DNA from 4 places in the Ammoniphilus sp. CFH 90114 genome. Region 3 is predicted to be linked to each of the others. Evidence: riboswitches for the same ligand, from Rfam matches in the RefSeq annotation. Region 3 holds a riboswitch; each other region holds the start of a gene.

Region 1 (4,185 bases), on a different contig from region 3:
AATTGTACCTGAATTCCAGCCAACCAGAGCTCCATAGTATTGTCCACTTCCAGTTATACTGATGTTCTCCAGATTAAGATTTTTAACAATCCCATCCGGAGCAATATCGCCTAAAATTCCACCATACAAGCTAGAGTCATTGGTAATATAGGTCAAATTTCTGATTGTATGACCGGCTCCATCTAGAACACCCTGAAAATCTGAGCCAGGGTAATATCCAATGGGTATCCAGTTCGTTTCGTTACTAAGGTCAATATCTGCTCCAAGCTTATAGTAACCGGTAGGCTGTATATTCTTTAAATCTGTTACTGAATGAATAATATAGGGATCATCTTTCGTACCTGATCCCGCAGCAACAGCTGTAGCCTCAGGAAAGAACTGTACAAATAATGCGTATAGAATGGAAATTACAACTAACCGCCTAATGTAATTCATATTTTTTATCCCCATTCTGAAAAGATTCTATTAAATTAGGTTTTTCATTCGGTTCGATCACCCCACAGCTAAAATAGTATGATTATTATCTTTTAAATCTCCCAGATTGAGCATCCCTCCCCCGGTTCTGAGACAAATCCCCTTAAGACATGATTGGGTAGGGTGAAATGAATACCCCCCATCTTCTTAAATTAGAACAAGAGATTAGGGATTTTAGTGAGCGTTTCCCTAAAGTTTCTGACTCACAGTTTCCCGACGCCACTTCAAATAATGTAGGTACATTTACCCAATCCTCTACATTATATTACAATTTTCTTCATTCTGAATTGTTACTCAGTAAATTTAAGGAAAACTTAATGTTAACTTTCCAAAACAAAAAACCTGAGGGTTGAGAGTTAATCCCTACCCTCCGGCTCTTTTAAAAGAATGGGGTCTAACCCGTTCTTTCGCAGTTGTTGATCGTTCGCAGGCCTTGGCGGCGATTCTACCAATTAGGTCCCTGACCTGCTTTATAATCTTCGTCCGGTATTCTATAACGGATTCCATATTCAATTGAAACCATTGGGCAAGATGTTAAACATCTTGATTCTCACCCGAAAATCTATTACTTCCATTAGCCATACTGAACCACCGATAAAAAAGCATTGGAGAAAGTGTCAGTGTTTAAATGGATGTATTGAATGTTGGGCGCCATTGTAGCGATCTTCCACTCAAACTGAAGAGGATTCTTCTCTTTTTAATTCTTATCCTTACTCTGTTCCTTTAAGGCCTCCCGAAGAGATGAGTCAAAGATTTGAACTGAAATATTAGGCTTAGTTATCCGCTTATCCACGTATACGAATCGATGGCCTCCATAAGAACCTCTTAAGTCAATTGGGGTCAATCGCCCGAAACCCGAGGTAATACGGGGTCTGACCCCATTTTGCTCCACCGCCGGTAACATAAAAAGATAGAGGTGACGATAACCAAAGAGGTCAGACCCCACAAAAACCGTGGGAGTCATACCCCTTTGAGAGAGCCCTGCAAAAGTAACCCTTTTGAAAAAGACTTAGTGGGGTTAGTCAATTAAAACGAGTGAAATTATAAAAAAATGCAGTCAACCTCCCTAGGAGGCTGGCTGCATTTTGTCTATTAGCCTTATTATTCGTTTGACGTTTAGATGTTGTTTGTAACCAAAAAACGATTGAGTCGAGCTTTTCCATCCAAAGCGAGCATCCGGGTCAATAGCGGACATGACACCTTTATTTGCAAGTAACCGTTCATCTTCCACGATCTGCTTGGCTATACTTACTTTCTCGGAAATCGCTCCTTCGTGATCAGGGAGCAAGGTTTCAACCGTTTCACCCAATTCAGCTAAATAGTGAAGCCGAAACCGCGGTGGGAATGCCCAAACCTCTGGTACTATCCACCTAACACCTAATTGTTACAAATTTCAAAACTACTATATTCCTGTTTAGTATAGTGTTATACTGCAAACAGATAATGGAAACCAACTGTTTCATAATCCTAAAATACTACATAAAGGCAAACCTATTGAAAGGTGGGGACGCAAAGCCACAAGCCTAAGGGAGAAATTCTATGGCGGTTGGGTTGCCAAGAGGTTCGATAACGAATGCTAAGTTATTCCTTTTTGGAATAGCTTTTTATTTTTATTACCATTAAAACATACTAGGAGATCCGATCCAAATGAGCAAATGTCCTTTTTCGATGGCTTTTACGTTCCTCGGTATCGCGCGAAAGAAACCCAAAATGGATTCTTTGCTTGAACAAAGTAAACGGATTCATGGTAAGATGGTCATCGATGACAGAGAGATTAGTAGACAGTTAGACATCATCTCCTTATCTGAAGAAGACTTAAAATTAGTGAAGCTGATTCAACCCCTCATCATTCAGAAAATGGATGACATCGTTCAGCAGTTTTATGGAAATATCACGAAACAGTCCAATCTATTGGCTATTATCACACGGCATAGTACGGTAGAGAGATTACAAGGAACCCTAAAAACCCATATTCAAGAGTTATTCAATGGCGAGATTGACGAGGAATTTGTTAAGAAAAGAATTCGAATTGCCCATGCCCATGTCAAGGTTGGATTAGAGACCAAGTGGTACATGTGTGCTTTTCAGGATTTGTTTAGCTCGATCGTAGCCATCTTGGACAAGCATATTGAAAATCGCACGGATTTAATAGGTGCCATTATGGTGTGCAGCAAGCTGCTAAACTTTGAACAACAACTTGTATTAGAGGCTTACGAGCAGGAACATCAGCGAATCCGCCAGGTTCAAGAGGAAACGAAACAAAAAGTGAATACAGCTGTTCAACAGGCCGTCGAATCGTTGGCTGCAGTTTCGGAAGAAACGAGTGCCTCCGTACAAGAACTCTCCGCCCAGACAGATCATATTATGCATTTTGCAAAGAGAGGCAGCAATCTTGCCATCGCTTCCGAGGAGCGCTCCATCAAGGGGAAAGGATTAGTAGAGAATCAACAAGAGAGCATGGACTCCATCCGTGACAGGATGAATAAAATTCTGCAGGATTCTGAGGATTTACAGAATGTCTCAAAGAAGATTCAAGATATTGTCGGGATGATTACCTCTATTGCCGATCAAACGAACCTTCTTGCCCTGAATGCAGCCATTGAGGCGGCACGTGCAGGTGAGTATGGGAAAGGCTTCTCGGTCGTGGCGGGTGAAATTCGAAAGCTAGCCGATCAAACGAAGCAATCCATCTCCGGTGTTTCAGCCTTAGTAGCCCAAACGGATACCCAAGTCTCTCATGTCTCTCAGTCTGTTCAATCGATCCACAGCCTCATTGAAAGCGGGAATCAATATGTAAGCCAAACGGTGGAATGTTTTGATGAAATTCTAGAAGCTATGTGTCAAACGAAAGAACAAAATCAAGCCATTGAAAAGGAATTAGAGATGTTTGTGAAGACGCTCGCTGAAATTTCCGAAGCTTCATCCGAGATCGCCTATTCTACCGATTCATTAAATCAAACCACAAATGAATTGATGTAATAGGGAAAGCCTTTTGCTTCATGTAATAGTATGTGAAAAATTGAACATTTATAAGGTTAACACCTTATCTATAGTATAAATGGAGGTGTGGAAAACATGACAACCTTAGTGATGAAGCTAGATGCTTCCGATTATTCCCTAGAAGATGGACGAATGGATGAGAATGACGCCTTGGTCATCCGACAAAAGATCATTAATGAAATGAACGAAGGAACTCTAGAATTTGTACTTCTTGTAGAGAAAAACCCACGGATCGATAAATCAGCCCTTCTTGTTCTGGCTGGAGTTTGGAAGCTTCTATTTTTACAAGGCGGAAGGTTGCAAATCGTCGGGGTAGAACAAGAAACTCGTCAATTCATTGAGGAGATGGGCTTATCTCCCTTTCTATTAGAAACCTAGCTGTCTTTTTGGCAATTTTTAAGGAGGTCCTGATCTTTCATGAGGTTCCTAACATTAGAACAATCCATCAAAAGGTATAAGGAGATTGAGTTTGCTCTCAATGCGTCTACGATTCTAGCGATCACAGATGAGCGTGGCATGATAACGGACGTCAATGATGCCTTCTGCCGCATTTCTCAGTACTCCCGAGAAGAACTGGTTGGCCAAAGTCATCGTATCATCAATTCGGGGCATCATCCCCCTGTTTTTTTTCAGGCGTTATGGGAGACCATTCGGTCTGGTTCCCTTTGGGAAGGAGAGGTCAAAAACCGTGCAAAGGATGGCTCTTGTTAC
Region 2 (4,185 bases), on a different contig from region 3:
CACGGTGATTGTATTAGGCAGCGGGCCAATCGGACTGCTTACGCAGAAGTTGGCTTGGCTTCTGGGAGCAGAAAGAGTGATAGCAATCGATCACGTTCCTTATCGGTTAGAACATGCTCAACGAACGAATAAAGTAGAAGCTTTTAATTTTAAAGAAGTGGATGATTTAGGTCTATTGCTTAAAGAAGAAACGCGTGGTGGAGCGGATGTGGTCATTGATTGTGTAGGGATGAATGGGGTATTCACACCTCTTGAGCTAGTGCAGACTGCTCTTATGCTTCAAGGAGGAGCTATGGGGGCGATAAGGATGGCTTCCCAAGTCGTACGAAAGGGAGGGACGATCCAACTGACAGGAATCTATGGTATCCGTTATCAGGGATTTCCGCTTGGAGACTTATTTTCAAGAAATATTACTTTAAAAATGGGGTTGAATCCGGCAACCCACCTTATTCCCCCACTCTATCGGATGCTACGCGAGAAGAAATTGGTGGCTAACGATATTATTACTCATCAGCTCGGTCTTAAGGAAGCGGAGAGAGCTTACGATATATTTGCGCACAAGAAAGAGGGATGTATTAAAGTGATATTAAAACCGTGATTGCTGGCTGGAAAACATTGGGGTACAATGAAAGAAAAATTTAAAGGAGAAACAAGGCTTATTATGTTTATGGATTTTTTTCGGTGGCTTCATATCGCTGCAGGATTTCTTGCTCTATCGATTTTCTGGGTGCCGATCCTGACGAAAAAAGGAGGCAAGGTTCATAATCGAGTAGGGTGGGTGTATGTCGCATCAATGGCTACAGTTTCGGTCTCGGCCTTGTACATGGGGGTCTATCGGATCCTATCCCCTCAAAGTGACTTAGATACCATAGCTTTCTCATGGTTCTTGGTTTTTATCTCCATCTTAAGTGGGGGAACAGCTTGGTATGGGGTCCGTGTTCTACGATTTAAAAAGCATCAAGGGAAACATCGTGAGTGGGTAGACCTACTCTTGTCATCCTTACTCCTGATCTCAGGGGTAGGAATAAGTATTTATGGCTTTCGACTGGGATTTCCCTTACTTCAGTGGTTTCCTCTAATCGGAGTCTTTCTTGGAGCAACGCAGCTCTATTATTGGATCATCACACCGATGAAGAAGATGCGTTGGATCATCGAACATATCATTGGGATGTTAAGCTGTTGTATTGCTACGGTGACTGCCTTTACAGTGTTCGGAGCACCTAGATTGCTAGATATAGAATCGGTCAGTCCTTTGCTCTGGTTTCTTCCTTCCATGATCATGACGCCGCTTATTATTGGATTTAGCAAACATTATGAGAAGAAATATAATAAGAAGAAGGCTGTCGTATCGGGGTGATAGGAATAAGTCGACACAGGTTCCTTTTCCCGTTAATAAGTAAGTATCATTCCCACGTTGTAAACAGTGTAAATTGGAATCGATATAAATAACACTTTTCCTCGAAGTGTGAATCATGTAAAATGATATTAGAAAGCAAATTCCATACGATCGTTATGTAAGCAATGAGGAGTCTTCTGTATATGGGCACTTGGAAGATTAGGAGCTAGTAGTGCAACCGACCATTATAGGTCGGTTTTTTTTATTTACTTGATGCTGATTGGTTCTCAGGAGGTTACCATGTTACAGACGAAAACTCGAATTCAAGTTCAAAACAAAGATCATTTAAAACAGATTCATTATATGGGGTTGACTGAGGAACAACTTTTAATTTTGGCACGGCATCAATCAACTATTATGCCATATATTGAAGAAATCGTTGATAAGCTCTATGACGAGATCTATCAAGAACCCAGTTTTAGAACGATAATTGATCAACACAGTACACTAAGTCGTTTGAAGAGTGCACAAAAAAAATACCTAATGGATTCTATGGCTGGCTATATTGATGATAAGTATATTGAGGACCGGTATCGAGTTGGGCAAGTTCATGCCCGCATAGGGCTCGGTCTTACTTGGTATGTTGCCACTTACAATCGGTATATGGAGATTCTAATATCTATTATACATAGAGAGATACCTGAAGAAGAGGCGAGTCTGATACAAGCCATCCACTCCATTTTTAATTTTGATATACAGATTATACTAGGATCTTATAATCAGCAAGAAGTGGATCGAGCTGCGAATCCCTTACATTATGAGATGGAACGCATTCGATATCTTGTAGGCTTTACAAATGAAGATATAGAGGTACTAAATGAATATGGGGGTATGGTGACATTCCAATCCTCCAGCATTTCAAAGAAATTTAGGCAATTATATCAACAACGCCTCCATCAACACCCATCTTTGTTAGAAGTGCCTACCGAAGAGGAAGAAACTACTCTTACAATGGAAAAAATGTTAATTCAGTTTTTTCAAGATCGGATATATGTGGCATCTGATGAGTTTTACCGAACGTTACGTGATTGGAGCAGTCTTGTTATAGAAGGCAGGGTAGATCAATATTTCTACTCGGTAGTTGGAGACTGCTTGGTGCAAGCGGTTAGTGATGTTCTAGTGAGAGATCGTATGCCTGAGCCTAAACTCATCCGTTTTTTTACCGCTCTGAATCATTTGGTAAATTACACCTTGGCTGTTTTGCAAGAGGTTTACACACCATATCTATTTTTCCGTGATCTAAATGTACTTGGAATCTATGCTTACGAAATTGATATGTCCGATTTTGGTAAGATTACTTGGTTGGATGAACGTATCAAACAAATGATTGCTAAACGAGATGGAACGACGAATGTCGATTATAGGGGAAAAAGATGCTATGAATTACTTCGCGGGCGTCATTTTCGCTGCCCCGATTGCCCGATCGTATCAGGAGATCGAGATGGAACGTTATTTGTCTGGGATAAAAATGGAGTTGACCAGTTTTATAAGATAAGACATATTCCTCAAACTAAAATCTTTGGTTTATCTCGTGCCTTGTTAACCATGCAGGATAGCACACAAGAGGGCAAGGTCATTTTTGAAACGATTGAGCAGCTTTTACACCTTGCAGAATATAAGGATGCAGATACAGGAGAGCATGTTTTTCGAATTGGCCGACTATCTGCGGAATTGGCACGTCTCGTAGGGTGTGATGAAACATTTATTTCACATATCCGGACGGCAGCCCCCTTCCATGACATTGGAAAAATTGGAATCCCTGACTCTATCCTCAGTAAACCAGGCTCGTTAACGAGCGAAGAGCGAGAATCAATGAAAACTCATGCTGAGATAGGTCATCAGATTCTATCCAATCTAGAACTGCCCGTGTTGCAGATGGCTGCTCGAATAGCAGAAACCCATCATGAGTGGTGGAATGGGAAGGGTTATCCCAAATCCTTGGCTGGGGAAGCCATTCCTCTGGAAGGTAGAATTGTCGCCATTGTGGATGTATTTGATGCTTTGTTATCTAAACGTGCGTATAAACCGGCTTTCCCAGTAGAAAAGGTGAGAGATATATTATGGGAAGGTAGGGGAGTTCAATTTGATCCCCATTTAATTGATCTGTTTATGAATATGTGGGAAGAATTCGTATCCATTCAGAAATCGGAATATGAAGTTGGGCAGACACTTAGATAGTGTCTTTTTTTTTATGTCAAGATCGAATTGGAATAAAATGTAAGGTTATTTAGAATACTAAAAGATATATTGCGTACTTGGAGGGTTAGGGATGGATTCTAATCATAACATTAGGTTGACTTCATCAGAGATATCTAATTTATGGACAAATTATATGAATGATGCGATAGCCATTTGTATGTTAAAGCATTTTCAAGAGACGGTAAAAGATATGCAAATTAAACCACTGATCGAGTTCTCATTGGAAATATCCGAGAAGCATATTACAAAAATTACGGAAATATTTGAGAAGGAAAATCACCCCATTCCTATAGGCTATACAGACCAAGACATAAATCACAAGGCCCCTGCATTGTTCGGAGATTCCTTCTATTTACATTACATAAAACAAATGGCTCGAATCGGATTAACGGCTTATGGAATGTCATTAGGGTTGGCTGCTCGTGAGGATATTCGAAATATATACAACGAATGGCTAAAGGATGCCACGGAACTAGACAATCAAGCAACGAACCTCTTGCTGCATAAAGGTTTATATGTACGAGCTCCATTTATTTCGATACCATCAAAGACGGAATTTGTAAAGAGACAGACCTTTCTAGGGGATTTAA
Region 3 (4,185 bases):
GATCTGTTGGGCCGCAAGGGCGGATTCCGTGGCGAGCTTACGAACTTCGTTGGCAACAACCGCAAATCCTCGACCTTGTTCACCAGCCCTAGCGGCTTCTATTGCCGCATTCAGAGAAAGAAGGTTGGTCTGACTAGCGATCCCCGTAATAACATCCACAATTTGTCCAATCGACTGAGAGCGTTCCCCAAGTATCTTCATCATGTCTGCCGACTGAACAACCGTTGTTGTAACCGTTTCAATTTTTTCCATCGAATGGCCGATCGTCTCTCTACCTGTGTGAGCGATTTGTGTGGTGTATTTAGCCGTTGCCGCTACTTCTAGGCTATTCGCTGCGATCTGTTGAACACCAGCTGACATTTGGTTCATAGAGACAGATGTTTCTGTTATGCTCTGAACTTGAGTATCAGCACCAGAGGCAATCTGTTTTACTGCAGTTGCGATCTGTTCACTGGCTTGGCTCGTTTGAACAGCTCTCTCGGTAAGATCATTTGAGGTTGCTGTAACCAGCTTGGCATGATGAAGCACTTCTTGGATAATATTTCTTATACTGTCGAGCATAGAGTTAAACTCACGTGCTAATTGGCCTACTTCATCATTGGTAGTAACCTTAATTCGTTGTGTGAGGTCCCCTCCTGAATTGGACATTTCTTGGAGACGGTTTTTTACTTGGTTGATGGGGCTAACGATGATGCGAGTTAGAATCGTACCAAACAGGATAGCTAGTATAATACCGCCAAAAACCATTGCTAGAATAATAGTTCTTGCTTCAACATATTGCTGATCAGAGAGCTCATACAATTCACCAGACTTCTTGCTTTGGATTTCAACGAGGGCATTAATGGTGTCTTCTAATGCTTTCTTCTGAGAGGAAGAACCATTAAGTCTCATGGCCAATGCAGCTTGATCACCTGAAGCGGCAATATCAATCGTTTGAAGGGTATTGGACTCATAAGCGATCATGAGCGTCTGCAAACTGCTGAGGAGGTTTTGCTCTTCTTTAGTTAGGTCTAATAGGCTATAAGCTTCAATGCTTTCTTTTGCAATTTCGAGATTCTTGGCGATAGAAGTATTCAAAGCTTCTGCACTCTGTCTTATGCTTGCAGCATTCATGAGGATGACAGTATTCTCCGAGAAGGCCTTATTAACCTCCATAAGTTGAATCACAGGCAAAAATCTTTCGTGGTACATTGAGCGCAGCTGTGAGTTGGATTCAGAGAGGTAGTAAAGACCAACGTAGCCGACACTTCCCATAATTAGACAGATTGCGCTGAAAACAATGAGTAGTTTCCTTGAGATGCGCATATTATAAAGAAATTGCAAATAGATCTACCTCACTCTCTATCATTTTTACTTATGTAATAGCCAAGCAATATCCATATTGCCAACCTGTTCTATCTCAATAGGAATACTAAAGCCATGGTCAGAATCCTGGAAATTCGATTCACCCATCATGAGAGTAGGAGGGGTAATGTCAATGGTGAAGCCCAACTGATAGATGTGCGCTGAGAGATTCCCAGCGATCATATTACCAAATTCCCCTGTAAAAGATTCTAGCATTGGGCCTTCTAATGTCATTCCGAATAAATTCTGGCCTAGTAAACCAAAGGTTTGCGACGTTCCCTTAACTAGCAACCGACCACGTATATCGCCGGTAATTCCAATTAAAACCCCCCATTCTGGTTGAAGGATGGAAGGAATGAGGCTGATAGGCTGTTGAAGAGAAACTGGGAAAGGTATGACGGATGGTACAACGTGGAAGAGGGTTTCGACAATATCTGCGTTCTTTCCACTAATGGTCATGGTTAATCATCTCTTTTCTGTCAGCTTAAGAAAAAATAAAAAACTATTCTTAAAAAGAATAGCCGTTCAGCACAATTTGAATTTTGAGCTTATCGGCAACCTGGCAATCGTGGCTCTAATGAGCTGTAGACCCATGGCTTTGCGTCCCTATCTTTCGAATAGGTTTGCCTTTTATCTGATCATTATCTAACTTATAATAGTAGTTCTATTTTACCGATTGCGTTGCAAATTTTCAATAAAATTCATCACAATGGTTTACTAGTATGAAAAAAGCTGCGCCTTTTCTTAGGACTAAAGGCACAGCTAATTTAATTAGTGACGTACTCTTCTGGCAAAGTTAATTCCTCGACGTCGTAACTCCTTCTTCAATTGGGGGATCATGCGTGTTCCGGACCTCATTTGGGTTTGGCATAATGGGCAGTTTGGCGTGGTATCTAGAGAATAGTTCTTCCTCATCCAGCCTTTACATTCGTTAGCTTCGCATTCCCAAACCTCGGTTGGTGTATCAGCCTCAGGCGCTTGGATATGTTCTGACTCGGTTACCAATGGTTGATGCTCTTGGTTTTCAGACATTACCGATTCCACCCTTCTTCGGAGCTTAAATATCAAGGAACATCCATATTATCTCCTCCGAAAGTCAGAAAGCGACTATACAGTTAATTCCAACAATATATAAGTTTGAACAAAAGATGAACTCTTACTAACACATGTGTTAGTAAGAGTTAAAAATGGTAGAATAGAAGAAAGCGGAATTTAGGTTAGGAGAGAGTGAAGTTGTTCGGGTTATTAAGGAAGATATTTCCAAAAAGAAAAACAAAATCCATTAACAAGACGGAATGGGATGTTCTCAGGTCTTTTGCCGAAGTTATTCCTTCTCAATTGAACAGGGATGATGTGGTTTTCTTCTGCATTGGGACCAACCGTGTCAGTGGGGATTGTTTTGGCCCTTTAGTGGGTTCCTATCTCAAGTCGAATGGATATAAGAATGTGTATGGGACAATCCATGATCCCATTGATGCCAAGAATATAACGAAAAAATGGAATGAGATTCCTAAGGGTAAGTTTGTTATTGCCATTGACGCTGCTCTAGGGACGTTTTCTTATATAGAAAGTTTTGCCGTCTTCTCTGGTCCCCTTCGTCCTGGCGCAGGAATAGGGAAGGACCTGCCGGGAGTAGGGGATATCGGAATTCTCGGAGTCGTGAATTTGAAGGACTGGAAGAGTGACAGTCAAATTCTCTCCCAAACTTCCCTGTCCCTTGTGATTCCGATGGTCATCACGTTGTCTTCCGCCCTTATGAAACGCTTCCCCATCCCTCAACAGAGAACGGTTAATGTGTTCGAAGAGGATGTGGAGGTTATCACTTACCTTAAACATTTAAAAGGGGAATATTATTCCCCTTTACTTGGGTAGATCTTATTTTAATCGCTTGGTCCAGAATCCGCCCTTAAAATATCTTGGATCATACGAGATGACAAAAGCTTTTGGTGCCAGTTGCTCTACGGCATTCAAGAGCTTTTTTTCATTGCTTCGTTTGGCTAACACGAGCATGGTAATGCGATTTCCATCTTTCCCCTCTGCAAGCCAACTTGTGACTCCGTATCCTTTATCTCTTAATACAGACGGTAAGTTCGTCTCTGAAGAATCTACGACAATTTGAATGGTGACGTATCCTAAGGCTAGCCATTCTTCAATCTTACTTCCCAAATAAACCCCTGTTCCCCAACCGATACAGTAAGCTAATAGATTGAGCGGTTTGTCGATATTAGCCAATACAATATTTAGACCGATCAGATAGACAAAGACTTCAATCATGCTTAAGAAGGAAGCAAGAAGTCGTTGTCCTTTCATGACGAAGATAAGCCTTATCGTAAATAAGGAAACGTAAACGATATTAATAATAAATATAGTTGCAATAATACCTAAACCATCCATAACTCTTCCCTCCTTTAGGGGCTTATGGTAACATACATGAGCTAAAAAGCCAAATCGCATGGAAATGTTGGAAAATGTGTTATTTCCGAGGAAATTGTCGATGAAAGTCGGATGTCATACTATCCACATTTTTCTGTGGATAACTTGTGAATAACTGAAAAGGTTATGTGGGTAAAGGAAGATGATACAGCTTGGTATGAACTACGTTTACGTTTTCTTATCTTTAGCTTTCCATTATAATGGGAAGAAATGATCGGCAGAGAGAAGGGGAAATGTGAAAAGAGGAGTTGTTGTTGCAAGTATCACCTTAGGGATGCTTCTAGCCGCCTTAGACCAGATGATCATGAGTACAGCAATGCCTGAGGTCCAGAAGATCTTAGGGGATATTGAACTGTATAGTTGGGTGTTTTCCGCCTATATGCTATCAAGTACAATTACGGTACCAAT
Region 4 (4,185 bases), on a different contig from region 3:
CTCTCAGCTAAATCTCGCTGTTTAAACTGTCGAGCGGAAAGATTGATAGACAAACGAAGGGGAGACATTCCTGCATGAAGCCATTGTTGAAATTGTCGGCAGCCCTCGTATAAAACCCAATCACCGAGAGGTTCGATGAGGCCGCTTTCTTCAGCGACAGGGATAAAGTCAGCCGGTGAGATAAACCCTTTCGTAGGATGTTGCCATCTCAAAAGTGCTTCTAAGCCTATGATTTGATTAGTCTCTAAACAATGCTGTGGTTGATAAACAAGGGATAGTTCCTTTCCTTGGATTAAGGCTTGGTGTAGATCGTGTCTTATCTTCATTTTGCATACGTTTTTTTCATTCATCTCTGCTTGATAGAAATGATAGCCGTTTTTCCCTTGTTGTTTAGACGCATACATGGCCATATCCGCATTTTTGAGTAGAGTTTGAGAGTCTTCACCATCGTCGGGGAACAAGCTTACCCCAATGCTTGTTGTAATATAAATTTCATGATTTTCTATTAAAAATGGCTCTTTCAGTGCATGAATGATGAGTTTGCAGCTTTCCTCCGTTTCTTGTCTCTGATAATTTTCTAGAATGAGAGTGAACTCATCTCCTGCCATTCGAGCCAGAAAGGCACTCTTGTCAAGGCCGCTTCGTAAGCGGCGACTTACCTGCTGCAGAAGGATATCCCCAAGGTTATGACCAAGAGTATCATTAATTTGCTTGAATCCATCTAGATCAATAAACAACAGGGATAAACACTTCTCGCTGTTTTCGTTAATCGCAAGGTCTAAGGTTTCCAAAAAACAGGCGCGATTGGGTAGAGCGGTAAGGGAGTCATAATAAGCTAAGTGATGAATTCGCTCATTTGCTTTAACCTGTTCTGTAATATCTATTGAATAACCTGCAACTTCTAAGACGGCAGTGGAGTCGTCTGGATCAACGACAGCCTTTAGGACGCTATGATAGGTTCGATTGCCAAGGGTGAATGTAAAATCAGAGCTTCCTTCAACGTAGGCCAAGTCTAAAGCTGTAATAAAGTTATGACTTAATCTTTTAGGCAAGATGTCTTCTATATGTCTATCTAATACATTCTGTGTACCGAGTCCAAGCATGCTAGTCACTGTTCCTTCAAGGTACGTAAAAACAAAAACTCCATTCGAATCCTTTTTACATTTATAGATGGCACTAGGCAGCAGTTCTGCTGTCCTTTTAAATTCTTCAGCTACCTTTAATCTTTCCCGCTCGGCTTGTAGCTTCTTGACAGGTCTTCTTGCTACTAATCTGCCTAGTATAAAAATAGCCATTGTAGCGAGTAAATAAAACCCTGAGAAAACCCAGATGAGATAGGATTGTACTTTACGCTGGCTCTGCAAATCCAACACAATCGTTAATAATCGATCTTCAGGTAGAGAAACAAAGATTTTCTCTAGAGCTTCCTCGTCCCTTTTAAATGAAAAACGTTCAAACACAGGGGCCTCAAGCGAGTTTCTAAATATGAGTTCATCCTGTTCCGTTATGTATTCGTGCGTTCCATACAAAACCGGTTTATCCGTAATAGGTTCGATAATTCTGGCAGGTTTTTCTTTAAGATAAGCAGGTATATTTATGACAGCGATCTCTCGAGTATGATTGTAGCTTTCTTTAATTTTGTTAATAAGTTGAGTAGGACCACTTTTATCCATGAACTGATAGATATCTTCTGCCTTAATGTAAGGATTGATCATGAAATCAGTCTGTCCATCATAGTAATAGGCGTACTTATAGTGATGGTCATTGACTTCCGAAAGAGATAGAGGGCCTATCCAGTAATGAGGTTGAGAAAAGCCCCTATTGACAGAGATGGATTTCCCTTCAAATAATTCAAGAATAGCTGTATACCAGTACCCCCAATCCTTAGCATTCAGGCCAATCTCATCGGGATCTGTGGACTGTACAACTGGGATGTCGCCATCTTCTTCTAGTACAAGTAGAGAAATGTTGGATAAGCCCCACTTTTTGCTAATTTCAATTAATTCCTCGCGAGTGACTTCATCAATTCTCTTTCCTTTTAATTCCTCTGCAATAACTTCAGAAATGGTAAAAAGGCGCAGATCGACTAGATGCTCTAGTGTTTTGGTTGATTCATGGGTGCTTTCGATGGATTGCTTAATAATCTCTGTAATGGAGAGTAGTTCCTCATTAATCCGTTGCTCAAATTCTTTCTTAGTTAAGGTGTAAATGGAAAAGAAGGCAATTAAACTGCAAAGAAAGATAATCATGCCGGTACGAAACAGAACTTGTGTTAGGGTTGTTTCCTGAGGACGGAAATCTCTCATACATTCACCTACTATTGTAAGAATAAAAAAGACTATTCCACTACTTAAGTTGGAATAGCCAATCTTTATTAGCTATTCGGCAACCCGGCTATCATGGTTTCATTCGAAACGTTAGACCCGTGGCTTTGCGTCCCTATCTTTCGATTAGGTTTGCCTTTGTCGTTAGGTATATCGTCATGCTTCTTAAGGGCTATTTCTACTGTTATTATAGTACAAAACAATTGGAAAATCGACAAGGAATACGGTAATAAGTGGATGCTTCTATAAGCGCAGGATGAGAAAAATGAAGGAGAAGACATGTTCTATATAGGTTTAAAGTTGTTTTTTGTATGGTTGAAATTTGTCATTAACCAGATAAGAAAACTAGTCATAGGTCGACAAAACTAGAAGAAACACGCGTGTAATTTTTAGTTATAATGAATTCAGTAAAAGAACGTTCGGTGGAAAAAGGAAGGTGGAGAAGAGAAATAGACACGTCTTGATAAATGTTGGATGGTGTATTGTTTTACAAATACTAAACAATGGAGGACTGTTAGATGTTAAATAAGTTAGGGAAACTCTCGTTATTATTTTTATTTGTTTTTTCTATTTATTCTGTTTCAGTATTAGCCAATGAACAGCACGATGTTCAATTTGAAGTGGAATTTATAAATACAACATTTGACCCAGATAAGAATGAATCGGTTTGGACATATCAAGTAACAGGACAAGGAAAGGGCCCTGATCTCAGCCATTGGATGCTAGAACTCTGTCCCGACATTGAAGTAATAGATGCATCGCACGCATTCGAACTTCAGAATAAGCCTGATCCGATATCGGGATTGGTAGGAATTAAATTTGAACAGCCCGTAAAAGTAGATGAGGCAGTGGAGTACACGATTCGCATCAAAGGAAATTGGGAGCAAGAATTAATTACAGCTTCGGTAAAAGGGGCAACTGATGTGAATTCGTTTTCTGTAATGGGTCCAGGGTGTACAGCGGTAGTTGAAGGATCAAAGGAAGAAACGGATGAAGATCAAGGCAACGAAAAATCCAATAATAACGATGGTTCTACTAAAAATACAAAAGACCAGGATGGAAAAGAAGAGTCGAGCGAAGGAGTTGAAGAAAAGCCAAAAGTAAAGGTAAACAGGATTACTCTATTTAAGGCCGATGTATCCTCAACTCGCAAAGTGACTATTCAAGCTGCTGTGGATTTAGAAGAAGAGGTGAGGGGAGTCTGGCAGTTTACCCTCGGTGGTAAAGCTTATTCGGTTGAGGGCGGAAAAGAAGTTATTCTTGAAGTTGAAGATGCGCCGGTAGGTACATATCATGTAAAAGCTCAAATGAAACTAGAAGATGGGGATACAATAGACGCGGAGGAAGCACTCACGATTCATGTGCCGACAGAACAAGGTGGCACACTGCCTAATACGGCAACTCATCAGTATTTGATTCTTCTTATCGGGGTGTTAAGTCTAATGGTTGGGTTCTATATTCTTAAAAGGAAGAAGGGTCTTGTATAAGTATAAGTTGTTTCGAATGATTGGCTTGACATTTATCCTGATTGGAGTGATTTGCACAGCATGGTCGGTCTTCCGTATTCACTTTGGTAAGGTGGAAGTAGAAGCTTACGCGAAGAAAATAGAGGATGAAATAATGATAGAGGATAAGGTGGAAGAGAGGAAAGTGGAGGATGAGCCTGTTGAGCCAATAGATCCTAATGAGGACCCGAAAATAGAAGATGTAGTAGAGGAAGAGATTCCTTTATTACCACCTGATCCCGAGCCTATCGTAGAACACCAAGCCTTTCAGCCACAAAGAGAGTCTGTTCCACCCAAGGTTCATCGTTCTCCAAACGAGCTAGAGGTCTTATACCCAGAGAGACCTTCTGTCGGAG

Evidence for each region. A riboswitch is a leader RNA that binds a small molecule or an ion and turns the genes downstream of it on or off. The one in region 3 is predicted to bind cyclic di-GMP.
Region 1: another riboswitch for cyclic di-GMP. It lies ahead of EIZ39_RS27150 (globin-coupled sensor protein); the one in region 3 lies ahead of EIZ39_RS19450 (chemotaxis protein CheX).
Region 2: another riboswitch for cyclic di-GMP. It lies ahead of EIZ39_RS04575 (protoglobin domain-containing protein); the one in region 3 lies ahead of EIZ39_RS19450 (chemotaxis protein CheX).
Region 4: another riboswitch for cyclic di-GMP. It lies ahead of EIZ39_RS21005 (putative bifunctional diguanylate cyclase/phosphodiesterase); the one in region 3 lies ahead of EIZ39_RS19450 (chemotaxis protein CheX).

Annotation. Positions count from the first base shown of each region.
Region 1 covers NZ_SDLI01000020.1:37,169-41,353, reverse strand. The annotation lists partial or broken gene EIZ39_RS24155 (GLUG motif-containing protein) at 1-435, opposite strand, end outside; partial or broken gene EIZ39_RS24145 (IS5/IS1182 family transposase) at 1,592-1,801, opposite strand; cyclic di-GMP riboswitch class I at 1,949-2,033, shown strand; gene EIZ39_RS27150 (globin-coupled sensor protein) at 2,122-3,453, shown strand; gene EIZ39_RS24135 (STAS domain-containing protein) at 3,550-3,852, shown strand; gene EIZ39_RS24130 (sensor domain-containing protein) at 3,892-4,185, shown strand, end outside.
Region 2 covers NZ_SDLI01000001.1:867,021-871,205, forward strand. The annotation lists gene EIZ39_RS04565 (alcohol dehydrogenase catalytic domain-containing protein) at 1-598, shown strand, start outside; gene EIZ39_RS04570 (DUF2306 domain-containing protein) at 662-1,357, shown strand; cyclic di-GMP riboswitch class II at 1,506-1,589, shown strand; gene EIZ39_RS04575 (protoglobin domain-containing protein) at 1,637-3,574, shown strand; gene EIZ39_RS04580 (DUF3231 family protein) at 3,666-4,185, shown strand, end outside.
Region 3 covers NZ_SDLI01000009.1:167,982-172,166, reverse strand. The annotation lists gene EIZ39_RS19455 (methyl-accepting chemotaxis protein) at 1-1,323, opposite strand, end outside; gene EIZ39_RS19450 (chemotaxis protein CheX) at 1,351-1,803, opposite strand; cyclic di-GMP riboswitch class I at 1,895-1,982, opposite strand; gene EIZ39_RS19445 (cold-inducible protein YdjO-related protein) at 2,116-2,376, opposite strand; gene yyaC (spore protease YyaC) at 2,578-3,216, shown strand; gene EIZ39_RS19435 (DUF2179 domain-containing protein) at 3,220-3,738, opposite strand; gene EIZ39_RS19430 (MDR family MFS transporter) at 4,013-4,185, shown strand, end outside.
Region 4 covers NZ_SDLI01000011.1:132,112-136,296, reverse strand. The annotation lists gene EIZ39_RS21005 (putative bifunctional diguanylate cyclase/phosphodiesterase) at 1-2,306, opposite strand, end outside; cyclic di-GMP riboswitch class I at 2,382-2,471, opposite strand; gene EIZ39_RS21000 (LPXTG cell wall anchor domain-containing protein) at 2,843-3,811, shown strand; gene EIZ39_RS27895 (class D sortase) at 3,804-4,185, shown strand, end outside.